Regions from separate parts of the Streptomyces sp. NPDC050564 genome, predicted to be linked through region 1. Evidence: riboswitches for the same ligand, from Rfam matches in the RefSeq annotation. Region 1 holds a riboswitch; the other holds the start of a gene.
What was found. A riboswitch is a leader RNA that binds a small molecule or an ion and turns the genes downstream of it on or off. The one in region 1 is predicted to bind thiamine pyrophosphate.

Region 1 (7,065 bases):
CGTAGGGGCCGGCTGATCTTCGTGAGATCCGGCTGACCCGCGGTCACGATCGCGGTCGCTGCGCCGTTGAGCTGCGGTTTGACGGCGGGGGGCTCGTTGTCCACAGGACGGCGAACCCCCTCCGTTTTTCTGCGACATTGACAAGCCACCTCCGTTTTTTTGCGACATCGACAGGGCCATGCCCAAGTCCGGGAAACTGGCGGTGATCCGCCGGCAACAGGCCCCTTACCTGCGTCTTCAGCGTCGATTGCGAGGTTGTCCTGCGGGCCGCCGGGCCGTGGCCGGGCGTGGGACCCAGTCACTCAGGCCTGAGTGAGGTGCCGACGGACCACTTCTCCGCTCGCGGCGAGGAATCGCGCCTTGGCGGTGCGATGCCGCTCCCAACGCCGGGTGTACTCGGCCTCTTCCACGTCGCCCCGTCGCCAGTAGCTGCCGAGCTGCTGGCCGGCCTTGTTCAGTTCCTCCAGCGCCGAGAGCAGGGCCCGGTCCTTGGAGAGGATCTGCAGCCGAGCGGACGCCAGTCCGACGCAGAGGCAGCCACCAGAGCACATTGCTCCAGGAGCAGCTGCGACAGGCGAGCCTTGTCTTCGGCGCGCTTCACGAGGTGCTGCCCCAGCAGAGCGATCGCAGCACCGACAACTGTTGCGAGCAACGTCCCCCATGCGCCCATGCTCGGCATTGTTCCCTTGTCGGCGTGCCCTGCATGGGCAATCGAGGAGCCGTTCCTGCCGGTGAGCAAGGGCCGCTGCGAGCGGTGGCGTGATCATCGGCGGGGGGCGACGGGATCGCGCGGCACCGTCACCCAACCGCCCTCTTGGTCCGGCTCCGCACATGCCTCGGCCGGAAAGCTCTTAGTCGAGGATCCCCAGATCCGTGTCCGGACGGCAGTGCGGGCAGGCCGGTACCCCGCCCTCCGTGAGCGCCCGTACCGCCTGGTGCCGTTCTACTCCGCGGCTTCGCGTCCCGGAGTTCCAGCAGCCGCCGACGTGCACGTACACGGGGTCGCGCCCGGAGAGCCCCTGCTCGATGAGCCAGTCCGGCGCGGGCGGCCGAGCCTCGATCCCGCGCTGCCGCTCGTCTTCGCGCTGCTTCTCGGCCTCGATCCATCGCCGCGTACGCGCCAGGTCCTGCTCCTGGACGCGCTCCAGGAAGCGCAGCAGATCCAGGCGGGTCGGCGGACTTGGATCGTTCACATGTTCGAGTCTAGGCCTGTTCGGCCTGGTCAGCGCTGCGGGGTCTGATCGTCGCCGGATCCCATACGTAGTGCCGGCTGAAGGTGACGAGGGCCCGCCATTCCGGTTCGTGGAAGCGCGGCTGTACCCATGCGACGGACCGGCCGCCCGGCCCGTTGAAGTGGGCCCGCAGTCCGCCCTCGTGCCAGCGGCCGCCCACACGCACCTCGACTGCGTGGTGTGGCCAGTAGGAGACCGGCTGGCCGTGGAAGCAGTCGAGCATGTCGTGGCCCGCGATCACCGCGTCGCCGTTCTGTGGCTCGGCCTCGACGGTCGCGGGAACGTGTCGTTCGGTGTACAGCAGGCCCATGTGGTCCGGGTCCCATGCGACCCAGGCCATGCGGATGGTGGGCCGGGGCCAGTCGACGATGACGAGCAGGGCGCGACTGCCGTCCGGCCGGTCGCGGTACTCCAACACCTGGGCCTTCTGCCGTCGGCCTGTCCGCTGGAGCGTGAGCGTGAGTCCCGTACGGGCGAATTCGATGTCTCGCCACTCCGGCACCTCATCCGGCACCGGGAGGGCGACCTCTTCCGCATCACGCCATTCGCTCATGCGTTCGAATGTAGCGGGGCGCGTGGGGCGACACGAGACCCCGTACGGGTGATGGTGCGACGGGCCCTCGCCTCCACCGCGAGACGCGGGGGCCTGTACGCGCCCGACTAGTCCGCCGGGTCCTCCTCTGCCCGCCGTACAGCCCTCTTCACGGATTGCTCGACCTCGTGGCGGTCCTGCTCGGCCGCCTGTGCGTACTTGGTGATGGCCGCCTGTGCCACCTCGGACGCGTCGCGCCATCGGTGCCACTGCGCCTCGTACTCCTCGCCGGTGAGGCCCGCGAGCTTCGCGCGTTCCTCCTCGGCGCAATGTTCCAGCTTGATGAGTTCGTCGGGAATGTCTGCCACGATCCGGATCCTAAGCTCATGTGCTCAGCGCGCCGACCTTGCGACGTGCCCATGGCGCGGTTGAGTCCGCGGTGGAGTCCTCGGCGGGCCGGCCGCCCGCGAAACGAAGATCACGAACTGTTCGCGATCTTCGAAGGGGTGCGGCCCGCCGTCCACTCGCCGCGCGACGGGCACCGCGTGTGCCGGCGGCCGTCTCGCACCCTCCTGGTTTCATCGGGGCTTCAACCTGCACGTATGCCGTCCCGAGGCGGCATGGGTCGGGCCGTCTGTGGGCCGCCGGAGGAAAGCCGAGGACGACCGGGTACGACCGATGACGATCACCGCACGTCTAGGGCCCCAGGTCACCCAAATCGATCTGCGACACTGGTACAGCCATGCCTAAGCCCGGAGAACTCACTTTCGTCGCCCCGCGCGGAGCCCAGAAGCCGCCGCGGCACCTTGCCGATCTCACGCCCGCCGAGCGCAAAGAGGCGGTTGCCGCGATCGGTGAGAAGCCGTTTCGTGCCAAGCAGCTCTCGCAGCACTACTTCGCGCGGTACGCGCACGACCCCGCGGAGTGGACGGACATCCCGGCCGCCTCGCGCGGCAAGCTCCGGGAGGCGTTGCTCCCCGAGCTGATGACGGTCGTGCGGCATCTGTCCACCGACCAGGACACCACCCGCAAGACCCTGTGGCGGCTCTTCGACGGCACGCTCGTCGAGTCCGTGCTGATGCGCTACCCGGACCGGGTGACCATGTGCATCAGCTCGCAGGCCGGCTGCGGGATGAACTGTCCGTTCTGCGCCACCGGGCAGGCCGGTCTCGACCGGAACTTGTCGACCGGTGAGATCGTGCACCAGATCGTGGACGGGATGCGCGCCCTCAGGGACGGCGAGATCCCGGGCGGTCCGGCGCGGCTGAGCAACATCGTCTTCATGGGCATGGGCGAGCCGCTCGCCAACTACAAGCGAGTGGTCGGGGCGATCCGGGCGCTCACCGACCCCGAGCCCGACGGGCTCGGGCTGTCGCAGCGCGGAATCACCGTGTCCACCGTGGGGCTCGTCCCCGCGATCCACCGGTTCTCCGACGAGGGCTTCAAGTGCCGCCTCGCCATCTCGCTGCACGCGCCGGACGACGAACTGCGCGACACCCTCGTACCGGTCAATACGCGGTGGAAGGTGCGGGAAGTTCTCGACGCCGGCTGGGAGTACGCGGCCAGGTCCGGGCGTCGGCTGTCCATCGAGTACGCCCTCATCCGGGACATCAACGACCAGGCGTGGCGCGGTGACCGGCTCGGGCGGCTGCTCAAGGGCAAGCCGGTGCACGTCAATCTCATCCCGTTGAACCCGACCCCGGGTTCGAAGTGGACCGCCTCGCGGCCCGAGGACGAGAAGGCGTTCGTCGAGGCGATCGCGGCCCACGGGGTGCCGGTGACCATCCGGGACACCCGGGGCCAGGAGATCGACGGGGCGTGCGGTCAGCTCGCTGCCACCGAGCGGTAACCTGTCCTGCGTACGTACATCTTCATATTCCGACAGGGGAGCGCCACAGCGCTGAGAGTGCGGGAGAGACCGCAGACCCTCTGAACCTTGCCCAGGTCATTCTGGGTAGGAAGTTCGGTCACCACTCAAGCTGTTGCGCCCTGCCCGGGAACTGTCAGAGGTTCCGGGCAGGGCCGCGTCTCTTCCTGGTCAGCCAGGAGGAAATCAGTGAGCAACACCAAGAAGTTCGCGTCCGTGGCTGTCGGCCTGGGCCTGGTCACGCTGCCCGTGCTGACGGCGTGCGGGTCCACCGACAGCGGCGGCTCCGCGGACTCCAAGACCGTGACGCTCGTCAGCCACGACTCGTGGGCCGTGTCCAAGAGCGTGCTGAAGGACTTCGAGAAGCGGTCCGGGTACAAGGTCAAGGTCCTGAAGGACGGCGACGCCGGACAGGCCGTCAACAAAGCGATCCTCACCAAGGACAACCCCCAGGGCGATGTCTTCTTCGGCGTCGACAACACCCTGCTGTCCCGCGCGCTCGACAACGGGCTCTTCCAGTCGTACGAGGCCAAGGGCTCGGACCTGGTCCTCCCGGAGTACCGGGTCGACCAGGACAAGCACCGGGTCACGCCCATCGACTCCGGCGACATCTGCGTCAACTACGACAAGGCCTACTTCAGCGAGCACAAGCTGACGCCGCCGCAGTCCTTCGACGACCTGATCAAGCCCGAGTACAAGAACCTCCTCGTCACCGAGAACGCCTCCACGTCCTCGCCCGGCCTCGGCTTCCTGCTCGGGACCGCCGCGAAGTACGGCGATGGGGGAGGCTGGCAGGACTACTGGAAGAAGCTCAAGGCCAACGGCGTCAAGGTCGTCGACGGCTGGGAGCAGGCCTACAACGACGAGTTCTCCGGATCCGCCGGCGGCAAGAAGGCCAAGGCGGACCGCCCGCTGGTCGTCTCGTACGCCTCCTCGCCGCCGGCCGAGGTCATCTACGCCGACCCGAAGCCGACGACCGCGCCGACCGGCGTCGCGAACGGCACCTGCTTCCGGCAGATCGAGTACGCGGGGCTGCTGAGCCACGCGAAGAACACCAAGGGCGGCAAGGCGCTCCTCGACTTCCTGCTCACCAAGGAGTTCCAGGACGACATGCCGCTCAACATGTTCGTCTACCCGGTGCGGCAGGCCGCTCAGGTGCCGCCGGAGTTCACGAAGTTCGGCCCGCAGGCCAAGGATCCCGAGATCATGGGCCCCGCCAAGATCGCCGACAACCGTGACCAGTGGGTCAAGTCGTGGACCTCGCTCGTACTGAAGTAGCTCCGCCGAAGGCCCGGAAGGGGAGCGCGGCGCGGCTGGGGCTCATGGCCCTGCCCGTCGCGTTCTTCGCCGTCTTCTTCGCCTACCCCGTGGCCGCGATCGTGGCCCGCGGTCTGAAGGTCGACGGGGCCTGGCAGTTGGGGCGGATCGGCGATGTGCTCGCGCAGTCGGACATCCGGCACGTGCTCTGGTTCACCACGTGGCAGGCGCTCGCCTCGACAGCGCTCACGCTGCTGATAGCGCTCCCCGGCGCGTATGTGTTCGCGCGCTTCGATTTCAGGGGCAAGCAGGTCCTGCGGGCAATCGTGACCGTGCCCTTCGTGCTGCCCACCGTCGTTGTCGGTACGGCATTCCTGGCTCTTGTCGGCCGCAGCGGGCTCCTGGACGAGCTGTGGGGCGTACGGCTCGACACCACCGTCTGGGCGATCCTGCTCGCGCATGTCTTCTTCAACTACGCGGTCGTCGTACGGACGGTCGGTGGGCTCTGGTCGCAGCTCGACCCGCGCCAGGAGGAGGCCGCGCGGATGCTCGGCGCCTCCCGGTTCGCGGCCTGGCGCAAGGTGACGCTGCCGGCCCTGAGTCCGGCCGTGGCCGCCGCCGCGCTCATGGTCTTCCTCTTCACCTTCACCTCCTTCGGTGTGGTGCAGATCCTCGGCGGGCCCACCTTCTCGACGCTCGAAGTCGAGATCTACCGGCAGACCTCGGAGATCTTCGACCTGGCGACGGCGGCGGTGCTGACGATGATCCAGTTCGTGGCCGTGGGCGCGATCCTCGTCGTGCACGCCCGGACCGTACGTCGTCGGGAGACCGCGCTGCGTCTGGTGGCCCCGGAGGCGACCGCGCGCCGGCCGCGCGGGGCCGGGCAATGGGCACTGCTGGCGGGGGTGCTGGCGAGCATCGTCGTCCTCCTCGTGCTGCCGCTCGGCGTGCTGGTCCAGCACTCCCTCGACACCCCCGGCGGCTACGGGTTCGCGTACTACAAGGCGCTGACCTCCGCCGACGGCGGCATCTTCCTCGTCGCGCCGATCGAAGCCATCGGCAACTCGCTGGAGTACGCGCTCGCCGCCACCGCCATCGCCGTGGCGATCGGGGGGCTGGCGGCAGCCGCCCTGACGCGCCGCAACACCGGCCGTCTCGTGCGGGGCTTCGACGCCCTGCTGATGCTGCCGCTCGGCGTCTCCGCGGTGACCGTCGGCTTCGGGTTCCTGATCGCACTGGACAAGCCCCCGCTGGATCTGCGGGCGTCCTGGATCCTGGTGCCGCTCGCGCAGGCGCTGGTGGGCGTCCCCTTCGTCGTACGGACGATGCTGCCCGTGCTGCGGGCGGTGGACGGGCGGCTGCGGGAGGCGGCGGCCGTGCTCGGGGCGTCGCCGTGGCGGGTGTGGCGCGAGGTCGATCTGCCGATGGTGCGGCGGGCGCTGCTGATCGCGGCCGGGTTCGCCTTCGCCGTGTCGCTCGGCGAGTTCGGGGCGACCGTCTTCATCGCACGGCCCGACAATCCGACGCTGCCGGTCGCCGTGGCCCGGCTGCTCGGGCGGGCGGGCGACCTCAACTACGGCCAGGCGATGGCCCTTTCGACGATCTTGATGGTGGTGTGCGCGGTGGCGCTGCTGCTGTTGGAGCGCGTACGGACCGACCGGACCGGGGAGTTCTAGATGCTGCTGAGCCTCGAAGGCGCGACCGTACGCTTCGGTGGGCGGCCGGTGCTCGACGCCGTCGACCTCGATGTCGCCGAGCACGAGATCGTCTGTGTGCTCGGGCCGAGCGGCAGCGGCAAGTCCACGTTGCTGCGGGCGGTGGCCGGATTGCAGTCGCTGGACGCGGGCCGTGTGGTACTGGGCGGACGCGACCAGGCGGCGGTGCCGGCGCACAAGCGGGGCGTCGGCCTGATGTTCCAGGACCACCAGCTCTTCCCGCAGCGGGACGTGGGCGGCAATGTCGCCTTCGGGTTGCGGATGCACGGGGCGCGGAAGGGGCAACAGGCCTTGGAAGTAGGAGAGTTGCTGGAGCTCGTCGGGCTGCCGGGTGCCGAACGGCGGGCCGTCGCGGAACTCTCCGGCGGCGAGCAGCAGCGGGTCGCGCTGGCTCGCGCGCTGGCACCCCGCCCGAGCCTGCTGATGCTCGACGAGCCGCTCGGCCAGCTGGACCGCTCGCTG
Region 2 (7,065 bases), on a different contig from region 1:
TGGCCGCCGACGGGGTTGCGGAGCTGCTTGCTGGTCACACCCATCAGGGTGTCACGTGCGCCAGGGGGCTCCGTCGGCGGACCTCAAGGCCGTGAATCCCTCGGACTCGGCGGACCTCGAAGCCGTGAAGAATCACAGACTCAGCGGATCTCGATGGTGATCGTCGACCCCTTGGGCGCCGTCTCGCCACCCTCCACCGACTGACTCTTGACGTGGTCCCCGAAGAGCCCGAGCAGGCCGCGGTCCTCGTTGACCTTGAACCCGGCGTTCTCCAGCGCCTTCTTCGCGTCGTCCACGCTGTCGCCCACGACATCCGGGACCTCGACCATCTCGGGGCCCTTGGAGACCGTCAGCGTCACCGTGTCGCCGGCGGCGGCCTCGCGACCCGGCGCCGGCGACTGCCCGGCGATCTGGCCCTTGTCGAACTCCGAATTGACCCGCTCCGAGGAGATCTTCACCTTCAGACCCGAGTCCTCGAGCTCCGCCGTGGCGTCCTCCACCGACGAGCCGGTGACCTCGGGCACCTCCACCGGGCTGCCCTTGCTGACGACGAGTGCGATGGCCGAACCCGCGCGGCGCTTGGTCCCCGCTTGCGGGTCCGTACTGATCACAAAGCCCTTGGGCACGTCCTCATTGAACTCCCGGGTGACCATGCCCGCGGCGAGGCCATCGCCCTTCAGCACATCCTTCGCCTTGAACAGGGCGAAGCCCTTGAGATCGGGCACCTTCACCGTCTCCGGGCCGTCGGAGATGGTCAGCGTCACCGAGTCGTTGTCACGGATCCGGGCGCCGACCTCGGGGTCGGTGCTGATGACGGTGCCGCGCTTCACGGTGTCGCTGTACTGGTGCTTGACCTGACCGACGTCGAGCCCGGCCTGCGTCAACCGGTCCTTGGCCTCGGCCTGGGTCTTCGCGAGGATCGGCGGGACCTTGGTGAACTGGCCGGAGTTGATGTACCAGACGCCGGCGCCGAGGCCCAGCGCCAGCACGACGGCGGCGACGATCGCCAGCATCGTGCGCCGGGGTCGCGTGGCACGCCGGGACGGAGCGGTCGGGCCGGACTCGAACCGACTGGTCTGCTCGAACCGGCTGGTCCGGTTGAGGGCGGCGTCCTCGTCGTCCTCGTTCACCGGCAGCAGTCGCGGCACGGACAGCGAGCGCGGGATCACACTCGTACGGTCCTCGGCATTGTCGTGGCCCAGGGCGAGGGCGCCCGGCGGGACGGCGTCCAGCTGCTCGACGGTGAGCTGGGCGCGCGCCTCCAGCGCCAGGCCGAGCAGCGCCACCGCGTCGTGCGGGCGCACCTCGGGATTGCGGGCGGTCGCCGTGGTGACCAGCTCGTCGAGCTCGTAGGCCAGCCCCGGCACCGCGGCCGACGGCGGCGGGACGTCCGCGTGCAGATGCTGGTAGAGCACCTGGGCGGGGGAGTCCCCGGAGTGCGGCTTGTCGCCGGTGAGCATTTCGTAGAGGACGACCCCGCACGCGTAGACGTCGACGCGGGTGTCGGCGGTGCCGTGCTCGATCTGCTCGGGGGCGAGATACGAAACGGTGCCGAGGACGGTCCCCGTCGTGTTCGTCACGGTGTCCACGGCCCGTACGAGACCGAAGTCCGCCACCTTGACCCGGCCGTCGTCCCCTATGAGGACGTTCTCCGGCTTCATGTCGCGGTGCACGAACCCGGCGCGGTGCGCGGCGCCGAGGGCGGCGAGCACCGGCTCCAGGATGTCGAGCGCGGCCCGCGGCTGCAGGGCGCCGCGGTCGCGCAGTACGTCGCGCAGGGTGCACCCGGCGATGTACTCCATGGCCAGATAGACGTACGACCCGTCCGCCCCCTGGTCGAAGACCTGCACCACATTGGGGTGCGCGAGCCGGGCCACCGACTTGGCCTCGCGGATGAAACGCTCGACGAACGAGCCGTCGGCGGCCAGCGTCGGGTGCATCACCTTGAGCGCGAGCACGCGGTCCAGGCGGGTGTCCAGGGCCCTGTAGACCGTGGCCATCCCGCCGACCGCGATCCGTGCGTCAACGCGATAGCGGCCGTCGAGCACCTGCCCGACAAGCGGGTCGTGAAGGGTCGTATCCACGCAGGTGAGTGTACGAGCCGCCACTGTCACGCCGCCCCGTTCAGCCGATACCGGAGCGCGACTGCAGCCGACCTGTGACGCACATCGCACGCGTGCACGGATGCCGAGGAGAGGCCCGCTGCCGCGGGCTCGGCCGCAGACGACCAGGGCGAGATCGCCCTGCGGAGACCCGCACTTCCCAGCCAACCGGAAACGGGGGTGCGTGGGTGGGAGGAGTACCCGCCGCGGCGGGCACTCAGAAGGCGGGCCTCTCCGGATCCAAGCTGGCCAAGCCCTCCGCAGGAGACGACGCCTCGGCGAAGTGCCGCCTAGGAATCCGCCCCGCACGGCGGGCGAGCCGCCCCGCGTCCACCGCGTGCTTCATGGCCTCCGCCATCAGGACAGGCTCCTGCGCCCGCGTCACCGCTGAGGCAAGCATCACACCCGCACACCCCAGCTCCATCGCGAGCGCCGCATCGGACGCCGTGCCGGCCCCCGCGTCCAGAATCACCGGCACGCGCGCGTGCTCCACGATCAACTGGAAGTTGTGCGGGTTCCGGATCCCCAGCCCGGACCCGATGGGCGAGCCGAGCGGCATGATGGCGGCGCAGCCGACGTCCTCCAGCTTCCGCGCCAGGACGGGGTCGTCGTTCGTGTACGGCAACACGATGAACCCCTCGTCGACGAGCGTCTCCGCGGCGTCGAGCAGCTCGATCGGGTCGGGCAGCAGCGTGCGCTCGTCGGCGATGACCTCGAGCTTGACCAGGTCCGTGCCCAGGGCCTCACGCGCGAGACGAGCGGTCAGCACGGCCTCGCCCGCGGTGAAACAGCCCGCCGTGTTCGGCAGCACGCGGATGCCGAGCTTGTCGAGCACGGACAGAACCGAGCCGTGCACGGACGCGTCCACGCGCCGCATAGCGACCGTCGTCAGCTCCGTTCCGGAGGCCACCAGCGCGCGCTCCAGCACATCGAGGCTGGGCGCACCGCCCGTGCCCATGATCAGCCGGGACGAGAAGGACGTACCAGCGAGGACAAACGGATCGTCGGCCATGGGTCAGCCTCCCTGCACGGCGGTGAGGACTTCGACGCGGTCTCCCTCGGACAGGGCGGTGGACGACCACTGAGTGCGCGGGACGACGGTTTCGTTGAGCGCGGCGGCCACGCCGGACGGGGCGGCGGTGAGGGTCGCGACGAGCGTGTCGAGAGCGGTCCCCGTGGTGATCTGCTGCCGCTCTCCGTTGACGAAGATGTTCATGCGGGCTGCTCCGTGAGGGCGGCGGCGCCGAAGCGCCGGGGGGTGAAGGGGCGGGCCACGTCGGGGAGTTCACCGGTGGTCAGGACGTGCGCCATGGCGTCACCGGTGACGGGCGTGAGGAGCACCCCGTTGCGGTAGTGCCCGGTGGCGAGGAGGAGGCCGTCCAGCGCGGTCGGTCCGAGGAGCGGAGCGTTGTCGGGGGAGCCGGGGCGCAGCCCCGCCCGGGTCTCCGTGAGCGGCAGCTCGGTGATCCCCGGCACCAGCTCATGGGCGTCGCGCAGCAGCTCGTACACGCCGCCCGCGGTCACCGTCGTGTCCCAGCCCAGCTCCTCGCTGGTCGCGCCCACGACGAGTTCGCCGTTCTCGCGCGGCACCAGATAGACCTGGCTTCCGCGCACGACGGCGCGGACGGTTCGGTTCAGGAAGGGCGCGTACCGGTTCGGCACGGTCAGCCGCAGTACCTGCCCCTTCACCGGCCGCACGGGCGGCAGTACGTCGTCGGGGACGCCCGCCAGACGACCGCTGAGACTGCCTCCGGCGAGCACGACCTGACCGGCGGCCGGCTCGGTGCCGTCCGTGGTGACGACTCCGGCGGCCCGGCCCCCTACGACGCTCAGCCGCTCCGCCCAGGTCCGGTGGAACACCACCCCGGCCCGCTCGCACGCCGTGACCAGGGCCTTGGCGAGCCGGCGCGGATCGATCTGATGGTCGCCGTCGACCCGCAGACCACCGCGTACGCCGGGTGCGAGCATCGGCTCCAGACGGCGGCACTCGCGCCCGCTCAGCCACTCCGAGTCGAGCCCCGACTGCCGTTGCAGGGTGTGCAGTTCCCGCAGATGCGCGCGGTCATCGGCGTCCAGCGCGACGGCCAGCGTGCCGCACTGGCGGTAGCCGAGGTCCTGGCCCGTCGCCTCGGTGAGCTCGGCGGCGAAGTCCGGATAGCGGCGCGCGGAGGCGAGGTTGAGGCCCAGCAGGGTCTGCTCGCCGTAGTGCAGTTCGGTGACGGCGGCGAGCATCCCGGCCGCGACCTGGGCCGCTCCGCCGCCCGGTTCGGGATCCACCACGGCGGTCGTGAACCCGCGTTGCGCGGCCCGCCAGGCCGTCACCAGCCCGATGATTCCGCCCCCGATGACGAGGACGTCTGACGTACGCGTAGGCGACATGGGCGTCCAGCCCCTCCCTTCGCCGGCATGACCCGGATCAGGTTCGTACGGTCGGAGGCCGTCCCAGCCTCCCTCTCAGCCCGGTGCGTCCGGGCTCCCGCGAGTGCTTTACGTTGGCCACCCTAGCCCGCCGCCACCTGTCTCAGTAAGGGAGCCTCCGCCCATGCCCCGCTCGCTCGACGGCCTCGTCCTCGCCCCGGTCGCAGACCAGGCGCCAGGTCAGGTGGGTACCCGCACCCGGTTCACGTACCACGAGAAGGACGGCGAGATCTGGGCCGAGTACGCGGGTGGCGATGTCGTACGCGGGCATCTCGTGGGTACTCGTGAGAGGGACCGCCTCGACTTCCGGTATGTGCAGCTGAAGCGCGACGGCGGCACCTCGTCGGGGCACTGCGTGTCCCGCGTGGTCGAGCTGGCCGACGGGCGGGTACGCCTGGAGGAGACCTGGGAATGGGAGTCGCAGACGGGCAGCGGGACGAGCGTGGTGGAAGAAGTGGACGAATGAGCGTGGGAGGAGTGGACGTGCACTGTGCAACAGGTCACTGAGCACGTCCCCTGACTGACAAATTGTCAGTTGTCTATGGTGATCAGGTGAGCGAGCAGACGCAGGCGCAGTCGCAGGGGCGTACGGCACGGCGAGTCGTCGTCGTGGGCGCGGGCATGGCCGGCGTGCAGACCGCGGTCGCCCTGCGCGAACAGGGCTTCACCGGCAGTGTGACGCTGATCGGCGCGGAGCCCCATCAGCCGTACGACCGGCCACCGCTGTCCAAAGCCGTCCTGCTCGGCAAGGCCGAGGGCTCCGCCTTCGATGTCGACTTCGAGGCACTGGACATCGAACTGCAGCTCGGACGCGAGGCGCTCGGCCTGCGCCCCGAGGACCATGAGCTGGACACTGCCACCGGGCCCGTGCCGTACGACGTCCTGGTCGTCGCGACCGGCGCGGAACCGATTCAGCTGCCGGGCGCGGAGGGAGTGCCCGGGGTCCATCTGCTGCGCACCCTGGACGACGCCGAGCGGCTTCGTCCCGTCCTCGCGCAGCAGCACGACATCGTGGTCGTCGGGGCCGGCTGGATCGGCGCCGAGTTCGCCACGGCGGCGCGCGAGGCGGGGTGCGCGGTGACGGTCGTCGAGGCCGCCGACCGGCCACTCGCCGGCGCGCTGCCCGCCGAGGTGGCGGCGCCGATGGCGGCCTGGTACGCGAGCAGCGGGGCGTCCCTGCGTACGCACGCGCGCGTGGAGCGCATCGAGCCCGGCGCGGTGGTGCTGGACGACGGTTCCCGCGTTCCCGCGGGCGCCGTGGTCGTCGGCATCGGCGCGCGCCCCGCGACCGCCTGGCTGGCCGGCTCCGGCATCGCGCTCGGCGCCCACCGCGAGGTGGTGGCCGACGACCACCTGCGCACCTCCGTACCGGACGTCTACGCGGTCGGTGACTGCGCCTCCTTCCCGTCGGGAAGGTATGAGAACCGCCTGCTGGTCCACCACTGGGACAACGCCCTCCAGGGTCCGCGCACGGTCGCCGCGAACATCATCGGCGAGGCTCCCGCCGCGTACGACCCCGTCCCGTACTTCTGGTCCGAGCAGTTCGGCCGTTTCGTCCAGTACGTGGGCCACCACGCCCCCGCCGACACGACCCTCTGGCGCGGTGACCCCTCCGCGCCCGCCTGGACGGTCTGCTGGCTCCGCGACACGCGCCTGGTCGCCCTCCTGGCGGTGGGCCGACCGAGGGATCTGGCCCAGGGCCGCCGGCTCATCGAGGCGGGCACCCCGATGAACCCGGAACTTCTGGTGGACCCGTCGAAACCGCTGAAGGCGGCGACGGCGGCGTAGCCGACCCCTCTTCAGCCGCCGGAGGAACCCCCGATTCGGCGGAGCCGGAGGACGTTTCGGCGCGACCGCTGGACGGCGGGGCGCCCCGACCGCGGATTCCGGTGGTGTTTCCGGCAGTGCCGAGCGGCGGAAACCCACCCGATCGCAGGAGCGCGGGACCCCGGCTCCGGCGGGACTCGGGTACCGAGTGTCAGTCCGGGATGGCAGGCTTGTCCCGTGACCGAGATTGACGCAAAGATCGATGCTCTCGTCCCCGCCTGGCTCACCCTCCCCGACATCGCCGAACAGCTCGGCGTCGAGGTGACCCGCGTCCGGCAGCTGGTCAAGGAGGGCCAGCTGATCGCCGTACGCCGTGGTGAGAACCGCGCGCTGCACGTCCCCGCCGCCTTCATCGACGGGGACAAGGTCGTCAAGGGCCTGTCCGGCACCCTGACGCTCCTGCGGGACGACGGCTTCACCGACGAAGAGATGCTCGAGTGGCTCTTCACCCCCGACCCGACCCTGCCCGGCACACCCGCGCAGGCTCTCAGCGAGAATCGCGGCACGGAGGTGAAGCGCCGCGCCCAGGCGCTCGCCGTCTGACCTGACAACCGTCCGGCGTACGGACCACGGCGGTCACCGGCCGAACAGCCACCGGATCATCGTGGTCCGGACGCGCCGAAAGGCCACGGGACCACTGCGGTCCGTACGCGCCGAAAAGCCACCGGACCACCGTGGTCCGTACGCGCCGAAAGGCCACGCGGCCGCCGTGGTCCGT

Region 2: it holds a riboswitch for thiamine pyrophosphate, as region 1 does, so the genes downstream of both, thiO (glycine oxidase ThiO) here and ACIBK0_RS18820 (thiamine ABC transporter substrate binding subunit) in region 1, are expected to answer to the same signal.

Annotation. Positions count from the first base shown of each region.
Region 1 is NZ_JBITGS010000011.1:21,843-28,907, reverse strand. It holds gene ACIBK0_RS18850 (phosphatidate cytidylyltransferase) at 1-16, shown strand, start outside; gene ACIBK0_RS18845 (hypothetical protein) at 303-551, opposite strand; gene ACIBK0_RS18840 (DUF6233 domain-containing protein) at 852-1,193, opposite strand; gene ACIBK0_RS18835 (hypothetical protein) at 1,204-1,785, opposite strand; gene ACIBK0_RS18830 (hypothetical protein) at 1,893-2,132, opposite strand; gene rlmN (23S rRNA (adenine(2503)-C(2))-methyltransferase RlmN) at 2,507-3,613, shown strand; TPP riboswitch at 3,638-3,743, shown strand; gene ACIBK0_RS18820 (thiamine ABC transporter substrate binding subunit) at 3,821-4,909, shown strand; gene ACIBK0_RS18815 (ABC transporter permease) at 4,885-6,564, shown strand; gene ACIBK0_RS18810 (ABC transporter ATP-binding protein) at 6,565-7,065, shown strand, end outside.
Region 2 is NZ_JBITGS010000006.1:100,643-107,707, reverse strand. It holds gene ACIBK0_RS11630 (deoxyribonuclease IV) at 1-44, opposite strand, end outside; gene pknB (Stk1 family PASTA domain-containing Ser/Thr kinase) at 141-2,084, opposite strand; gene ACIBK0_RS11620 (thiazole synthase) at 2,320-3,114, opposite strand; gene thiS (sulfur carrier protein ThiS) at 3,118-3,318, opposite strand; gene thiO (glycine oxidase ThiO) at 3,315-4,481, opposite strand; TPP riboswitch at 4,479-4,592, opposite strand; gene ACIBK0_RS11605 (hypothetical protein) at 4,645-4,986, shown strand; gene ACIBK0_RS11600 (NAD(P)/FAD-dependent oxidoreductase) at 5,073-6,308, shown strand; gene ACIBK0_RS11595 (Rv2175c family DNA-binding protein) at 6,525-6,890, shown strand.